3 regions of the Actinocorallia herbida genome follow, and region 3 is predicted to be linked to each of the others. Evidence: predicted binding sites of a transcription regulator. Region 3 holds the regulator's gene; each other region holds the start of a gene.

Region 1 (5,105 bases), 7.4 Mb from region 3:
CTGTACGCGCTCTCCACGATCTTGGACACGGTGTCCTCGATCTCGCCGCGGTCGGGGCGGCTGCGCAGTTCCACGATGAGCGGGTCGGTGACGGTGCTGACCTGCCGCTCCAGCTCGTCGAAGCGCTCGCCGTAGTCCAGGTGCGGGCGCTGCGCGAGCTCGGCGAGCCTGCGGTGGATCTCGTTGATCTCCAGCGCGGCGGGGAGCTGGCTGAGGCGCTCGCCGAGGGCGTCGAAGCGGCTGTCGAATCCGTTGATCTTGCCGCTGAGTCCTTCGAGTCGTCCGTCGATGCCCTCCAGCCGGCCGCCGAGGCCTTCGACGCGGCTGCCGACCGAGTCGAGGCCCTGGTCGATGCGGTCGGCCATGTCGGAGAGCGACTGCTCGACCCGGCCGGTGATCCCGGTGACGGTGTGTTCCAGCTTCTCCGACCGGTGGCCCAGCTCGGCGAGGGACTTGTCGAGCCGGTTGAAGCGGACGGAGGCGGCCTCCATCGCGCCCTGGAGCTTGTCGAGGCGCTTGGTCATCTCCTCCATGCGCTGGGACGCCGCGGCGGTGGCGTCCGCGATGTGCGCCGCGGAGTCCATGACGTTCTGGAGCCGGGTCAGGCTCTCGTCGACGTTCTCGGCGACGACGCCGACGTCGGCCCACAGCGCCGGGAGTTCGCTGACGGGTTTGATCCGCTCGCCGACGGCTTCGAGGTGCTCGCCCAGGCCCTCCGCCCAGCCGGGCGCCTTCCCGGTGAGCTCCTCGACCTGGCCTCGGACGCCGTCGAGCTGGCCGGTGAGGCTGGTGAGTTCGCGTTCCCGGACCTCGCGCAGCAGCCACTCCATGCCTTCGAGCCGCTGGCGGATCTCGTCAAGGACCTGACCCTGTGAACGTGATTCGTACACATGGTCTTGCGCCGCCCGGGCGAGCAACTCCCGCATCCGGTCCGAGACCGGTTGACCCCCCGTCTGCAGGAAGTTGTGATTCGTTTCCAACGCATGCCCCTTCTCACGCCCGTGCCCCTGAATACCTGTAGGGCTCGTGGCATTGATGTGAAGTGCTCACTTTAGTGCTTGATCACAAAGCGATAGAACGGCGTTGGAATGCCGCGAGACCAGGGATGCGGCGGGAGATCAACTGCTTCGTGGGATAAGCCGGATCTCGTGGTTTCGGTTGGCTGATGTGGGTGTTCTTCGGTCTGAATGGCGATCGTTTCGGGGTGGTATGGCGGGAAAAGCGGGCGGGGCGGCCGAACGGCGGCGCGGGCCGGAACTGGGAATTCTTCACCGGCCGGGGAAAAGTAATTCCAGTTGTGCGCCCCATTGTTTGCCTGATCCTGAACCGCGCTTTTCAGGGACGTCCGCAGATGAGCGCGACGGGCGCCTCGCCGATCCGGGTCAGCACGACGGTTCCGGGGCGGGAGCCGGCCGGGCGCAGGTCGCGCCGGAGCTTGTCGAGGTCGGCGGCGAAGCCCCGCTTCTTGAGGGTGAGGACGCCGATGTCGTGGGCGCGCAGCGCGGCCTTGAGGCGCTTGACGGAGAAGGGGAGGACCTCGTGGATCTCGTAGGCGGCGGTGTACGGGGTGCCGACGAGGGCGTCGGAGGTGATGTAGGCGATGCGGGGGTCGGCCAGGCCCCCCTCGACGAGCGCCGCGGCCTCCCCGACGAGGTGCGCGCGGATGACCGCCCCGTCCGGCTCGTACAGGTAGCGGCCCCACGGGCGAACGGGCGGGACCGTCGTCTTCGGGTCGGGTTCGAGGCTGTGGACCTCGCCGCCGCGCAGGAGGGTCGCCTTGCGGACCGGCCCTTCGGCGAGCGTGCCGAGCCACAGGGCCGCCTCCTTGACGTCGCCGTCCTCGGAGATCCATTCGGTGCTCGCGCCCTCGGGGATCGCCTCGTAGGGGATTCCGGGGGCCACCTTGACGCACGCGCCCGGGGCCTTCATGGCGAGGCCGAGGAGGTCGTCCAGGGGCGGCTCGTAGGACTTGGGGTCGAAGACGCGCCCGCGCGCGGTGCGCCGTCCAGGGTCGGCGAAGACCTCGGCGTAGCCCGCGGGGTCCTGGTCGAGTGCGTCTCCCTGGCGCACGGAGGCGACGTCCTCGACGCCGAAGGCCGCGAGGTTGGCGCGGGCGACCGAGACCGTCAGGGGGTCGAGGTCGACGCCGGTGCCCGGGACCCCGGCGCGGGCGCGGAAGGCGAGGTCGGCGCCGATGCCGCAGCACAGTTCGAGGACGGGCCCGGTGAAGCGGGCGGCGCGGTAGGCGGCGACGGCCGACCGGGTGGACTGCTCGAGGCCGTGCGGGGTGAAGTACATGCGGGCCGCGTCGGGTCCGAACTTGGCGGCCGCCCTGACGCGCAGTCGCACCTGGGTCAGCGCCGCGCCGACGAGTTCGGCGGGATACCGCTCCCGGAGCCGGGAGGCCGCCGCGAGCAGCCCGCCCTCGGACGTGTCGGCTTCCGCGGCCCGCGCGAGAACCTCCTGCCCGGAGGGGGTGAGCAGTCCTTCGAACCCGTCGATCTCCATGACTCAACGGTAGAGCCGGTCCCACTACAGAGCGTCCGGTTGACTGTCGTTGAGGCACGGCATAATGTCACTGACTGGCACTCTCCCATCGAGAGTGCCAAAGCGACGAGCCCGGTCTGGCACCCGCGACGACAGGCCGGTCGAGGTCGCCTCCTAAGCATTTCGACGCACACTTCACATCCGAAGGGGAGGTTCGACGTGTCGACCGCCACCAAGGTTGTCCTCAAGCCGCTCGAGGACCGCATCGTGGTCCAGCCGCTCGAGGCCGAGACCACCACTGCTTCCGGCCTGGTCATTCCGGACACCGCCAAGGAGAAGCCCCAGGAGGGCACCGTCCTGGCCGTCGGCCCGGGCCGGGTCGACGACAAGGGCGCCCGCGTGCCGCTGGACGTCGCCGTGGGCGACGTCGTCCTGTACTCCAAGTACGGCGGCACCGAGGTCAAGTACAACGGCGAGGAGTACCTCGTCCTGTCCGCCCGCGACGTGCTGGCGATCATCGACAAGTAAGGGCCCGGTAAGTACGGCCGGTGCCCAGGTTCTCAAAGCACCCGTGCACCGGCCCGGCGAACAGGCTCACGCACCCCGCCCCGGCGGCCCCATCCGGGCGGCCGGGGCGGTGTGCTTCGGACAGGCAGACAGAGGGAATCCGTAGACATGGCCAAGATCCTTGAGTTCGACGAGGGCGCCCGGCGCGCGCTCGAGCGCGGCGTCAACGCTCTCGCCGACGCGGTGAAGGTGACGATCGGCCCCCGTGGGCGCAACGTCGTCATCGACAAGAAGTTCGGCGCCCCGACCATCACGAACGACGGCGTGACCATCGCCCGTGAGGTCGAGCTGGAGAACCCGTACGAGAACCTGGGTGCCCAGCTCGTCAAGGAGGTCGCCACCAAGACCAACGACGTCGCGGGCGACGGCACCACGACCGCGACGGTCCTGGCGCAGGCGCTGGTCCGCGAGGGCCTGCGCAACGTGGCGGCCGGGGCCTCCCCGCTCAGCCTCAAGCGCGGCATCGACATCGCCGCCAAGCACGTGTCGGACCTGCTGCTCAAGTCGGCGACCGAGGTCGACGACAAGAAGGCGATCGCGCACGTCGGCACGATCTCCGCGCAGGACGCCAAGATCGGCGAGCTGATCGCCGAGGCGTTCGACAAGGTGGGCAAGGACGGTGTCATCACCGTCGAAGAGGCGCACACCTTCGGCCTGGAGCTCGAGTTCACCGAGGGCCTCCAGTTCGACAAGGGCTACCTGTCGCCGCACATGGTGACCGACCCCGAGCGCATGGAGGCCATCCTCGAGGACGCCTACGTGCTCGTCGTCGAGGGCAAGATCTCCAGCGTCAACGAGTTCCTGCCGCTGGCCGAGAAGGTCGCGCAGAGCAAGAAGGCGCTGCTGGTCATCGCCGAGGACGTCGAGGGCGAGGCGCTCGCGCTGCTCGTCGCGAACAAGATCCGCGGCACCTTCCTGTCGGTCGCCGTCAAGGCCCCCGGCTTCGGCGACCGCCGCAAGGCGATGCTCGGCGACATCGCGACCCTGACCGGCGGCCAGGTCGTGTCCGAGGCCATCGGCCTCAAGCTCGACACGGTCGGCCTCGAGGTGCTGGGCCAGGCCCGCCGCATCTCGGTCACCAAGGACAGCACCACGATCGTGGACGGCCTGGGCGACGCGCAGGACATCTCCGACCGCGTCCGCCAGATCAAGGTCGAGATCGAGAACAGCGACTCCGACTGGGACCGCGAGAAGCTCCAGGAGCGCCTGGCCAAGCTCGCGGGCGGCGTGTGCGTGCTGCGCGTCGGCGCGGCCACCGAGGTGGAGCTCAAGGAGAAGAAGCACCGCCTCGAGGACGCGATCTCCGCGACCCGCGCCGCGATCGAGGAGGGCATCGTCTCCGGCGGTGGCTCCGCGCTCGCGCACGTGGCCAAGGACGGCTTCGAGTCCCTCGGCCTGACCGGTGACGAGGCGACCGGCGCCGAGGCGCTGCGCCGCTCGCTGGTCGAGCCGGCCCGCTGGATCGCCGAGAACGCCGGCCAGGAAGGCTACGTCGTCGTCTCCAAGATCCAGGAGCTGCCCACCGGCCACGGCTACAACGCCGCGACCGGCGAGTACGGCGACCTGAAGACCGCGGGCGTCATCGACCCGGTCAAGGTCACCCGCTCCGCCGTCACCAACGCCGCGTCGATCGCCGGCATGCTCCTCACCACCGAGGCGCTCGTCGTCGAGAAGCCCGAGGAAGAGGCCCCCGCCGCCGCAGGCGGCCACGGCCACGGCCACGGGCACTGAGTTTTCATGGCCGATAGGCCGGGTCTGCTCGCCCTGGGGGCTCGCAGACCCGGCCTATCGGCTGTTCGGGCGCTTTCGATCTTGGGGCTGCCCCTCCGGCCCTTGGGGCCTACGGGGCAGCCCCAAGGCGCCCTCACGAGGGTCCCATTGGTCGGTGCCGGGGGTGGAAGGTCCTCGGGTGAGCGGGGTGGTGGCCGTCCATTGGGTGGAGGGCCGTCCGATGGGGTGGTGGGGCCTCGGCCGGGTGCGGGGTACCCCGGGCGGGGGTGGAAGGTCCTGGGGCGGGGCGTGGGCGGCCGCGGGTCCGGGGTGGGGCCGGG
Region 2 (5,105 bases), 7.5 Mb from region 3:
CAGTCGCGCCGGAAGGTGGCGTCGAAGTGCGGGGCGGTCGGGGTCGCGTAGAGAAGGTGGTGGACGAACCACAGGGTGGAGTTGGCGATGGAGTTGTAGGCCCGGTGGAAGGTCTGCTCGGGGATGTCGAGCATCCTCACCGCCCCCGTGTCGTGGCCCGCCTTGTCGAGGCGTCCTTCGGGGTCCTGCCGGGCCGCCGTGCGGTCGGCGTCCGAGAGCGCCGCGCACACCCAGAGGAGATCGGTTCCGGCGGCGACCGAGGCGAGCCCGGAGACGAGGCCGCCCCCTCCCCGGCGCATGGTCAGGGTGCCGTCCTCGGCGCGGCCGAAGGAGACGGGACCGCGGTTGCTGGCGACGAGTACCTGCATGCACGAAGTGTCGCACGGCACATCGGGGCGGCCCCGGTCAAGGTCGGCCCTGACCTGCCCGGCAGTGGCGCAACTCACACTCGGGCACGGTCCAACCAGGTGGCCGCCCCGGCCGTGCGGCCGATCGGACACCTGAGGTAAAGTCGGGACACAACTTCATACACGCCCGTCGTTTTCTGACGGGCGCTCATCCAGAGGGGTGGAGGGACCGGCCCTGCGAAGCCCCGGCAACCCTTCCGGCGATCCGCGCTGACCTTGCGCGCGCTCCCGGAACAGGTGCCAACTCCGGCCTGCGACCAGATCGGCGCAGGTAAAGATGAGGGAGAGGCCTCGCACATCATGCCCAACCTGGGTAACGCCACCGCGCTCACCTGCCGCGAATGCGGCAACTCCGTCGAACTCGGCCCGTACTACGCCTGTGCCGAGTGTTTCGGCCCGCTCGAGGTCTCCTACGACGTCAAGGGCGTGACGCGGGAGTCCATCGAAGCGGGACCCCACAACATCTGGCGTTACAAGGACCTGCTGCCGGTCCCCCCGAACGTCGCCGAGATCCCCAACCTCGAGCCCGGCTTCACCCGTCTGGTGAAGGCCGACCAGCTCGCTTCCGCGCTCGGCCTGAGCGCGCTGTGGGTCAAGGACGACAGCGGCAACCCCACCCACTCCTTCAAGGACCGCGTGGTCGGCGTGGCCCTGGCCGCCGCCCGCGAACTCGGCTTCAAGGTGCTGGCCTGCCCGTCCACCGGCAACCTGGCCAACGCCGTCGCCGCCGCGGCGGCCCGCGCGGGCATCCGCAGCGCGGTCTTCGTGCCGTCGGACCTGGAGCAGCAGAAGATCATCACCACCGCCGTGTACGACGGCACGTTCGTGACCGTGGACGGCAACTACGACGACGTCAACCGTCTGGCCTCGGAACTGGCCGGCGAGCAGGAAGACTGGGCGTTCGTCAACGTCAACGTCCGGCCGTACTACGCCGAGGGCTCCAAGACCCTCGGCTACGAGATCGCCGAGCAGCTCGGCTGGCGGCTGCCCGACCAGATCGTCGTCCCGATCGCGTCCGGCTCCCAGCTGACGAAGATCGACAAGGCCTTCCAGGAGCTGATCAAGCTCGGCCTCGTCGAGGACCGGCCCTACAAGGTCTACGGCGCCCAGGCCGAGGGGTGCAGCCCGGTGTCCGCCGCGTACAAGGCGGGCCAGGACGTCATCCGCCCGGTCAAGCCGAACACCATCGCCAAGTCCCTGGCGATCGGCAACCCGGCCGACGGCCCCTACGTCCTCGACGCGGTCCGCCGCACCGGTGGCGCGATCGAGGACGTCACCGACACCGAGGTCGTCGACGCGATCCGGCTGCTGGCCAGGACCGAGGGCATCTTCGCCGAGACCGCGGGCGGCGTGACCGTCGGCGTGCTGAAGAAGCTCATCGACAGCGGGCAGCTCGACCCGTCGCTGGAGACGGTCATCATCAACTCGGGCGAAGGCCTGAAGACCCTGGACGCGGTGGCCCCGGTCGCCAAGCCGTCCGCCAACATCGCGCCCTCGATCGAGGCGTTCCGCGCTACCGGATTGGTCTGAATCTAGATATGAGTGTTTCCGTCCGCATTCCCACGATCCTCCGCACCTACACGGGCGGCGAGGCCGAGGTCAAGGCGACCGGGGAGACCCTCCGCGAGGTCATCGCCGACCTCGAGGCGAACTACACGGGCATCGCCGCGCGTGTGCTGGACGACACCGGCAAACTGCGCCGTTTCGTCAACGTCTACGTCGGCGACGAGGACGTCAGGTTCGAGCAGGGCCTGGACACCGCGACCCCCGCGGGCGTCCAGGTGTCGATCATCCCGGCCGTCGCCGGAGGCTGCTAGCCGCGAGCGCCCGACACAGCGACTTTACAGAAAGGGCTTTCCCGTCAGAATGGGAAAGCCCTTTCATGTTCTGGGGCGGTTCGATAATGGTGGCCACACCCGGCCGGGACATTCCCTCTGTCTGATACAGCCAGGTATGTTCCGTTGCCATCTCCATCACGCCCGGATATCCGGGGGGTCTCGAATGGGGATCGGGGAGTCCGAGGTGGATTCCCCGGCCGTTCCGCGGTCCAGGGGGGCCGCGGCTCGAGTCAGGGTTCAAGCATGGCGCAGGGCACCGTGAAGTGGTTCAACGCGGACAAGGGATACGGATTCATCGCCGTCGACGGCGGCCGTGACGTGTTCGTCCACCACAGCTCCATCCAGATGGACGGCTACCGCACCCTCGAGCAGGGACAGCGGGTCGAGTTCGAGATCACCCAATCCGACCGGGGGCCGCAGGCCGACCTCGTCCGATCCCTCTGATCCCTCCGATCCGGACCGCACGCACGGACCCGCCGCCCCTCCCCGGGGCGCGCGGGTCTTTCTGTTAGACCGCTGGTCAGGGTGGATGCGGCTTGCACTCTCCAGGGTAGAGTGCTAAACAGTGTTCTGGCACTCTCTGGGTGAGAGTGACAACCACAAGCTTCAGGGTCGGGACGATGAGGTCTGGCTCTCGGGTGGCACGCATGGGGCCGTCCGCAGGGTGAGGTCGTCCGTCGCGGGCATCCACCCGATCCGCCATGTTCCGCATCCACTACTGAGGAGGATCTGGAGCCGATGGCTGCCAAGATGATCGCGTTCGACGAGGAGGCCCGGCGCGGTCTCGAGCGTGGCATGAACCAGCTCGCAGACGCCGTCAAGGTGACGCTTGGCCCGAAGGGCCGCAACGTCGTGCTGGAGAAGAAGTGGGGCGCCCCCACGATCACCAACGACGGTGTCTCCATCGCCAAGGAGATCGAGCTCGAAGACCCGTGGGAGAAGATCGGGGCCGAGCTCGTCAAGGAGGTCGCCAAGAAGACCGACGACGTCGCGGGTGACGGCACCACCACCGCCACCGTCCTGGCCCAGGCGCTCGTGCGCGAGGGTCTGCGCAACGTCGCCGCCGGCGCGAACCCGATGTCCCTGAAGAAGGGCATCGAGGCCGCCGTCGCCGCCGTCTCCGAGCAGCTCTCCCAGCTGTCCAAGGAGATCGAGACGAAGGAGCAGATCGCCTCCACCGCCTCCATCTCCGCCGCCGACACCGAGATCGGCACGCTCATCGCCGAGGCGATGGACAAGGTCGGCAAGGAAGGCGTCATCACGGTCGAGGAGAGCAACGCCTTCGGGCTGGAGCTCGAGCTCACCGAGGGCATGCGCTTCGACAAGGGCTACATCTCGCCCTACTTCGTGACCGACCCCGAGCGGATGGAGGCGTCGCTCGACGACCCGTACATCCTCATCGTCGGCGGCAAGGCCTCCTCCAACAAGGACCTGCTGCCGGTGCTCGAGCAGGTCATGCAGGCCGGCAAGCCGCTGCTGATCATCGCCGAGGACGTCGACGGCGAGGCCCTGGCCACGCTGGTCGTCAACAAGATCCGCGGCATCTTCAAGTCCGTCGCCGTCAAGGCGCCGGGCTTCGGTGACCGCCGCAAGGCCATGCTCGGCGACATCGCCGTGCTGACCGGCGGCCAGGTCATCACCGAAGAGGTCGGCCTCAAGCTCGACTCGGTGACCCTCGACCAGCTGGGCCGCGCCCGCAAGGTCGTCATCACCAAGGACGAGACCACCATCGTCGAGGGCGCGGGCGACGCGACCGAGATCCAGGGCCGGGTCAACCAGATCCGCCTGGAGATCGACAACACCGACTCCGACTACGACCGCGAGAAGCTCCAGGAGCGCCTGGCCAAGCTCGCGGGCGGTGTCGCGGTCATCAAGGCCGGCGCCGCCACCGAGGTGGAGCTCAAGGAGCGCAAGCACCGCATCGAGGACGCCGTTCGCAACGCGAAGGCGGCCGTCGAAGAGGGCATCGTCCCCGGCGGTGGCGTGGCGCTGCTGCAGGCGTCGGTCAGCGCGTTCGACAAGCTCGACCTGACGGGCGACGAGGCCACCGGTGCCGCGATCGTCAAGAAGGCGCTCGAGGAGCCGATCAAGCAGATCGCCGTCAACGCCGGCCTTGAGGGCGGCGTCGTGGTGGAGAAGGTCCGCAACCTGCCCGCGGGCCAGGGCCTGAACGCCGCCACCGGCGAGTACGTCGACATGTTCGCCTCCGGCATCATCGACCCGGCGAAGGTCACCCGCTCGGCGCTGCAGAACGCGGCGTCCATCGCGGCCCTGTTCCTCACCACCGAGGCCGTCATCGCCGAGAAGCCCGAGAAGAACCCGGCCCCGGCCGGTATGCCCGACGGCGGAGGCATGGACTTCTAAGAAGTCCGCGCGCCACGGAGGCAAAGAAAGGGCGGTCCCTCTCGGGGCCGCCCTTTCGGCATGCCGTCTCCCTTTTCGGGAAGAGCCGCGGGAGGCTCTCCCCCGGGAGAATTCGAAGAACGTCGCGTGATGGGGGAAGGCCCGGTCACGGGCTCCTGACGGGCTGCGGTTCGAGCGTGGCCCGCAGGTCGTAGTCGGCTCGGGCGGTCAGGATCTCGTCGACATGGAATTCGGCCCAGGACTTGATTCCGCTCATCAGGGTGATGACGCTCCGGCCGAGCGGAGTGAGCTCGTATTCGACTTTCGGGGGGATCGTCGGATAGACGGTCCGCAGGACCACGCCATCGCGTTCCATGGTGCGCAGGGTCGAGGTGAGGCTCTTCTGGGTGATGCCGCCGATCCGGCGCCGGAGCTCGCCGAAGCGGACCGGGCCGTCCTTGAGCGCGTCGACGAGCAGGCACGTCCACTTGTCGGCGAGGGCGATGAGGACTGTCCG
Region 3 (5,105 bases):
CGGTGGTCAGGGCGAGGTTGAGTGCCTGGCGGCCGTGGTGGCGCGCGTAGGCCGAGCGGCGCTTCTTGGTCAGGTAGATGTACAGCGGGGGCAGCACCCACAGGACGAACTGGCCGATATAGGCGGTCAGCGCCCACTGGCGCTCGTCCGGCGTGGTCGGCCCGCCCGCGTACCCCGCGGCGAAGCCCTCGGGCAGGCGGACGGTCGGGGTGGGCTGGGGGCGGTTGCGGCGTGCCATGGGCGTCACTCCTCGGGAGCGGTGACGAAGTCGATCAACTCTTCGACGCGCCCGAGCAGCTCCGGTTCCAGATCGGCGAAAGTCCGTACCGATCCGAGAATCCGCCGCCAGGCCGCCCGGGTGTCCCCGGGCCAGCCGAGCCGGGCGCAGACCCCTTCCTTCCAGTCGAAGCCCTTGGGCACCACGGGCCAGGCCCGGATGCCCACGGAGGCGGGTTTCACCGCCTCCCAGACGTCGATGTAGGGGTGCCCGCACACGAGCACGTCGGGGTCGTCGATCCGGGCGGCGATCCGGGACTCCTTCGAGCCCGGCACGAGGTGGTCGACCAGGACGCCGAGTCTTCGGCCCGGCCCCGGCTCGAACTCCTCGACGATGAGGGGGAGCTGGTCGATCCCCTCCAGGTACTCCACGGCGACGCCCTCGACGCGCAGGTCGTGGCCCCAGATCTTCTCCACGAGCTCCGCGTCGTGCACGCCTTCGACGTAGATCCGGCTCTCCCTGGCCACCCGGGCCCGGTGGCCCTGGACGGCGATCGACCCCGACGCGCTGCGCGCCGGACCCGTCAGGCGGGGGACCGGCCGCACGAGGGTGACGGGCCTGCCGTCCAGCAGGAACCCGGCGGGGTCGAGGGGGAAGACGCGGCGTTTGCCGAAGCGGTCCTCCAGGGTGACCTCGTCCTTGCCGCAGGCGACGACCGCGCCGCAGAACCCGCTGTCGGGGTCCTCCACGACGAGGTCGCGCTCGGCGGGGATCTCGGGGATGGTGCCCTTGCGGGGGAGCCGCCAGTTCCCGGCGAGGACGTCTTCTCCATAGTCCTTGCTGCGCACGCCCCGACCCTAACCCGAGGGGGCGCGGAGGTGCATCACTCCAGAGGGTGGGACAGCTGCCGGTGCCCCCGCCGGACCGCCTGGAGGAGCCGCAGCGGGTCGTAGGGCCAGTCGTGGGCCGTGAGCGCCTGCACAGGGTCGAGGCCCTGGTCGAACGTCTCACGGACGCCGTGGGCCACGGCCGCCACGGAATCGCGCTGCCGTACCGCGAACTCCCGCCCGACCGGCGTGCCGTGCCCCGGGACGATCTTCTCCGGGTGCAGCTCCAGCAGCCGCGTCAGGGTGATCGGCCAGTCCAGGGGGTGGCTGTCGCCGCCGTAGGCCGGGGGTCCGGACTCCTCGACGAGGTCGCCGGCGAACAGCACCCCGCAGTCGGGCACCTGGACCACGATGTCGTGCCCGGTGTGGCCCCGGCCGAGGTGGTGGAGCTCCACGAGGCGGTCGCCGAGATCGATGAGGGCGGTGCCGGAGAACGTCTGGGTGATCGGGGGGACGACGGTGCCCGTCACGGCGCGGGCCCAGTCGGGGTCGTCGGCGGCCATGGTGATCCAGACCTCCCGGCGCAGGTACTCCGGCAGCCCGGTGTGCCCCCAGAACAGGCCGGTGAAGGCCCCGTTGCCGAAGCAGTGGTCGAAGTGGCCGTGCGTGTTGACCACCGCGACGGGCTCGCCGACGCCCAGTTCGCGAAGTTCCTCCCGCAGCTGGACGCCCTCGCCGAGGGAGGCTCCGGTGTCGATCAGGACGGTCCCGAGCCGCCCCGTGACCACCCCGACATTGACCTCGAACCTGCCGTGGCTGCGGCGGAAGCAGCGGTCGGCGACCTCTTCCCAGGACATGCCCCAGACTCTCGCACATCGACTTCCGCGCCCGGGACCGTACACTTGGCACTCATAGACTGGGAGTGCCAGGCAGCGGGCCTGCCGGGCACCGGGCAGTGGGAGCGCCAGAGCAGGAGGTGAGCGTTGTTGGAGGATCGTAAGCTGGCCATCCTGCGCGCCATCGTGGAGGACTATGTCTCCACCAACGAACCGGTGGGTTCCAAAGCGCTGGCCGAACGGCACGCCCTCGGCGTCTCCCCGGCGACCGTGCGCAACGACATGGCCGTGCTGGAGGAGCAGGGGTACATCACCCAGCCCCACACCAGCGCGGGCCGGATCCCGACCGACAAGGGCTACCGCCTGTTCGTCGACAGGCTGTCGACGATCAAGCCGATGTCGTCGGCCGAGCGCCGGGCGATCGAGACGTTCCTCGCGGGCGCCTACGACCTCGACGACGTGGTCTCCCGGACCGTCCGCCTGCTCGCGCAGATCACCCGGCAGGTCGCCGTGGTGCAGTACCCCTCGCTGGTGCGCTCGTCGGTCCGGCACATCGAGCTGGTCCCGATGTCGTCCCGGCGGCTGCTGCTCGTGGTGATCACCGACACCGGCCGGGTGGAGCAGCGCGTCTTCGAGACCGCGGCCGACATCAACGACGAGTCGGTGTCCCACCTGCGGGCGCTGCTCAACACCTGCCTGGACGGGCGGTCGTTCGCCGACGTGCCCCTCGCGGTGGAGGACCTGCCCGAACGCGTCTCGGCCGAAGACAAGCCCGTCGCCGCGGCGGTCCTGTCGGTGCTGCTGGAGACCCTGGTCGAACGGAACGAAGAGAAGATCGTCTTCGCGGGCGCGGCGAACCTCGCCCACGTGGACTTCTCGCAGAGCCTCCGGGACGTGCTGGAGGCCCTGGAAGAACAGGTGGTGCTGATGAGACTGCTGGGGGAGACCGGGGATCCGGCTACCCTGACCGTCAGGATCGGCACCGAGAACCAGTTGGAGGGCCTGCGCTCCACCTCCGTGGTCGCCACCGGCTACGGGATGGACGGGCAGGCGCTGGCCCGCCTGGGGGTTCTCGGCCCCACCCGCATGGACTACCCCGGAACGATGGGAGCGGTACGCGCTGTGGCACGTTACGTCGGACAGATCCTGGCGGGCTCGTAGTGCGCGATTATTACGCGATTCTCGGGGTGAGCCGCAACGCCACCCCCGACGAGATCAAGAAGGCCTACCGCAGGCTCGCGCGCGAACTCCACCCGGACGTCAATCCCGACGCCGAGAGCCAGGAGAAGTTCAAAGAGGTCACCCAGGCCTACGAGGTCCTGTCGGACCCCAAGAAGAAGGAGATGTTCGACCTCGGCGCCGACCCCTTCGCGCCCGGAGGCGGCGCGGGCGGATTCGGCGGCGGATTCGGTGCCGGCTTCCCCTTCAGCGACCTCATGGACGCGGTCTTCGGCCAGGCCGGGACCCGCGGGCCGCGCTCGCGCGCCCGCCGCGGCCGCAACGCCACGCTGCGGGTCGAGCTCGACCTCGCCGAGACGGCGTTCGGCACCACCCGCGAGCTGACCATCGACACCGCGACCGTCTGCAAGGTGTGCAGCGGCAGCGGCGCCGAGGCCGGCACCCACCCCGAGCAGTGCGACATGTGCCACGGCCGGGGCGAGATCCAGCAGGTGCAGCGCAGCTTCCTCGGCCAGGTCATGACCTCCCGCCCCTGCCCCCAGTGCGGCGGCTACGGCTCGGTCATCCGCACCCCGTGCCGCGAGTGCTCCGGCGAGGGCCGGGTGCGCACCCAACGGACGATCAAGGTCAAGATCCCCGCAGGCGTCGAGCACGGCACCCACATCCAGCTCGCCGGGGAGGGCGAGGTCGGCCCCGGCGGCGGCCCCGCCGGCGACCTCTTCCTGGAGATCGTCGAGCGTCAGCACGCGATCTTCGAGCGCGAGGGCGACGACCTGCACTGCACCGTCCAGATCCCGATGACGGCCGCCGCGCTCGGCAGCACGGTCACCGTGGAGACCCTGGACGGCGCCGAGGAGGTCGACATCCGGCCCGGCACCCAGTCCGGCCAGGTCATCCCCCTGTACGGGCGGGGCGCCCGGCACCTCAACATGAGCGGCCGCGGCGACCTGATGATCCACGTCAACGTGGAGACCCCGACCAAGCTCGACCCGGAGCAGGAGGACCTGCTCAAGCAGCTGTCCGTCCTGCGCGACGAGGAGCGGCCCCCCGGCAAGTTCGCCCCCGGCCAGCAGGGGTTCTTCTCCCGCCTGAGGGACGCCTTCCACACTTGAGGAGACGAGGTGGCCGACGCCTACCGCGACGGCTACACCAACCCCTAGCGGGTTCATCGGACGGCCGGGCGCATCCACGCCCGGCCGTTCGCGCAGGTGCGGCGGCGGCCGGGAGTTCCTCCCCTGCGACAGCGGAGGAGTCATCGGGCGATACTGGACCGATGTCGGCTGGTTTCGGTGGTTTCGGTCTGCCCGCGCGGCCGTCGTCGCGCGGAGGCGGGCTCCTGGTGGACGTGCTGGTCGCGGCGGCGGTCGCGGTGCCGGTGTTCGTGCCGTTCGCCACGGCGCCGGAGGTGACGCCGCTCGGCGTGGTGGTCAACCTCGGCACGGTGGTGCCGCTGGTGTGGCGGCGGCGGGCGCCGTTCGCGGTCGCGCTGGTCGTGGCGTGCTTCGCGATGGCGGTGTCGCTGCACCACCGGCCGGGGCAGATGCTGCAGTACGGCGCGCTGGTGGCCATCTACACCCTCGCCGACCTGGGGCGGCACCGCTGGCAGCGCTGGGGGTTCATCGGCGCGCTCGTCGCGACGATCCCGCCGGGCGCGCTGCTCGTCAAGGGCAACGACGCGGGCGAGTTCATGTTCACGCTGCTCCTGCCCATGACCGCGTTCCTGCTCGGCACGCTGGCGCGCACGGCACGGGAGCGGTCGGAGGCGCTGGCGGAGCGCTCGGTGCGGTTGGAGCGCGAACGCGAGGTCGAGGCGGCGCGGGCGGCGGCCGAGGAGCGGGCCCGCATCGCCCGCGACATGCACGACGTGCTCGCGCACGCCGTCAGCATCATGGTCGTCCAGGCCGAGGCGGGCCCCGTGGTGGTCCGGTCCGATCCCGACCAGGCCGAGCGGGTCTTCGACGCGATCGCCGACGCGGGCCGGGACGCGATGGCCCAGCTCCGCCGCACGCTGGGCGTCCTCAAGGAGGAGCGGGACCGCGGGGTACG

Evidence for each region. Region 3 encodes HrcA, which represses chaperone genes, less so after heat shock. Its sites were predicted from a motif close to TTGGCACTCTCNNNNNGAGAGTGCCAA; they were not measured.
Region 1: the regulator HrcA is predicted to act here: its motif matches at 2,583-2,609, upstream of groES (co-chaperone GroES).
Region 2: the regulator HrcA is predicted to act here: its motif matches at 2,781-2,807, upstream of groL (chaperonin GroEL).

What each region holds. Positions count from the first base shown of each region.
Region 1 is NZ_RJKE01000001.1:8,603,252-8,608,356, reverse strand. Features, by position in the region: gene EDD29_RS39010 (apolipoprotein A1/A4/E domain-containing protein) at 1-926, opposite strand, end outside; gene EDD29_RS39005 (class I SAM-dependent methyltransferase) at 1,336-2,508, opposite strand; gene groES (co-chaperone GroES) at 2,707-3,015, shown strand; gene groL (chaperonin GroEL) at 3,163-4,785, shown strand.
Region 2 is NZ_RJKE01000001.1:8,617,056-8,622,160, reverse strand. Features, by position in the region: gene EDD29_RS39065 (alpha,alpha-trehalose-phosphate synthase (UDP-forming)) at 1-368, opposite strand, end outside; SAM riboswitch class I at 553-691, shown strand; gene thrC (threonine synthase) at 708-1,937, shown strand; gene EDD29_RS39055 (MoaD/ThiS family protein) at 1,946-2,224, shown strand; gene EDD29_RS39050 (cold-shock protein) at 2,489-2,689, shown strand; gene groL (chaperonin GroEL) at 2,984-4,609, shown strand; gene EDD29_RS39040 (winged helix-turn-helix transcriptional regulator) at 4,755-5,105, opposite strand, start outside.
Region 3 is NZ_RJKE01000001.1:1,164,155-1,169,259, forward strand. Features, by position in the region: gene EDD29_RS05585 (DUF4870 domain-containing protein) at 1-238, opposite strand, end outside; gene EDD29_RS05590 (DUF3097 domain-containing protein) at 244-1,065, opposite strand; gene EDD29_RS05595 (MBL fold metallo-hydrolase) at 1,101-1,901, opposite strand; gene hrcA (heat-inducible transcriptional repressor HrcA) at 2,028-3,041, shown strand; gene dnaJ (molecular chaperone DnaJ) at 3,041-4,171, shown strand; gene EDD29_RS05610 (sensor histidine kinase) at 4,333-5,105, shown strand, end outside.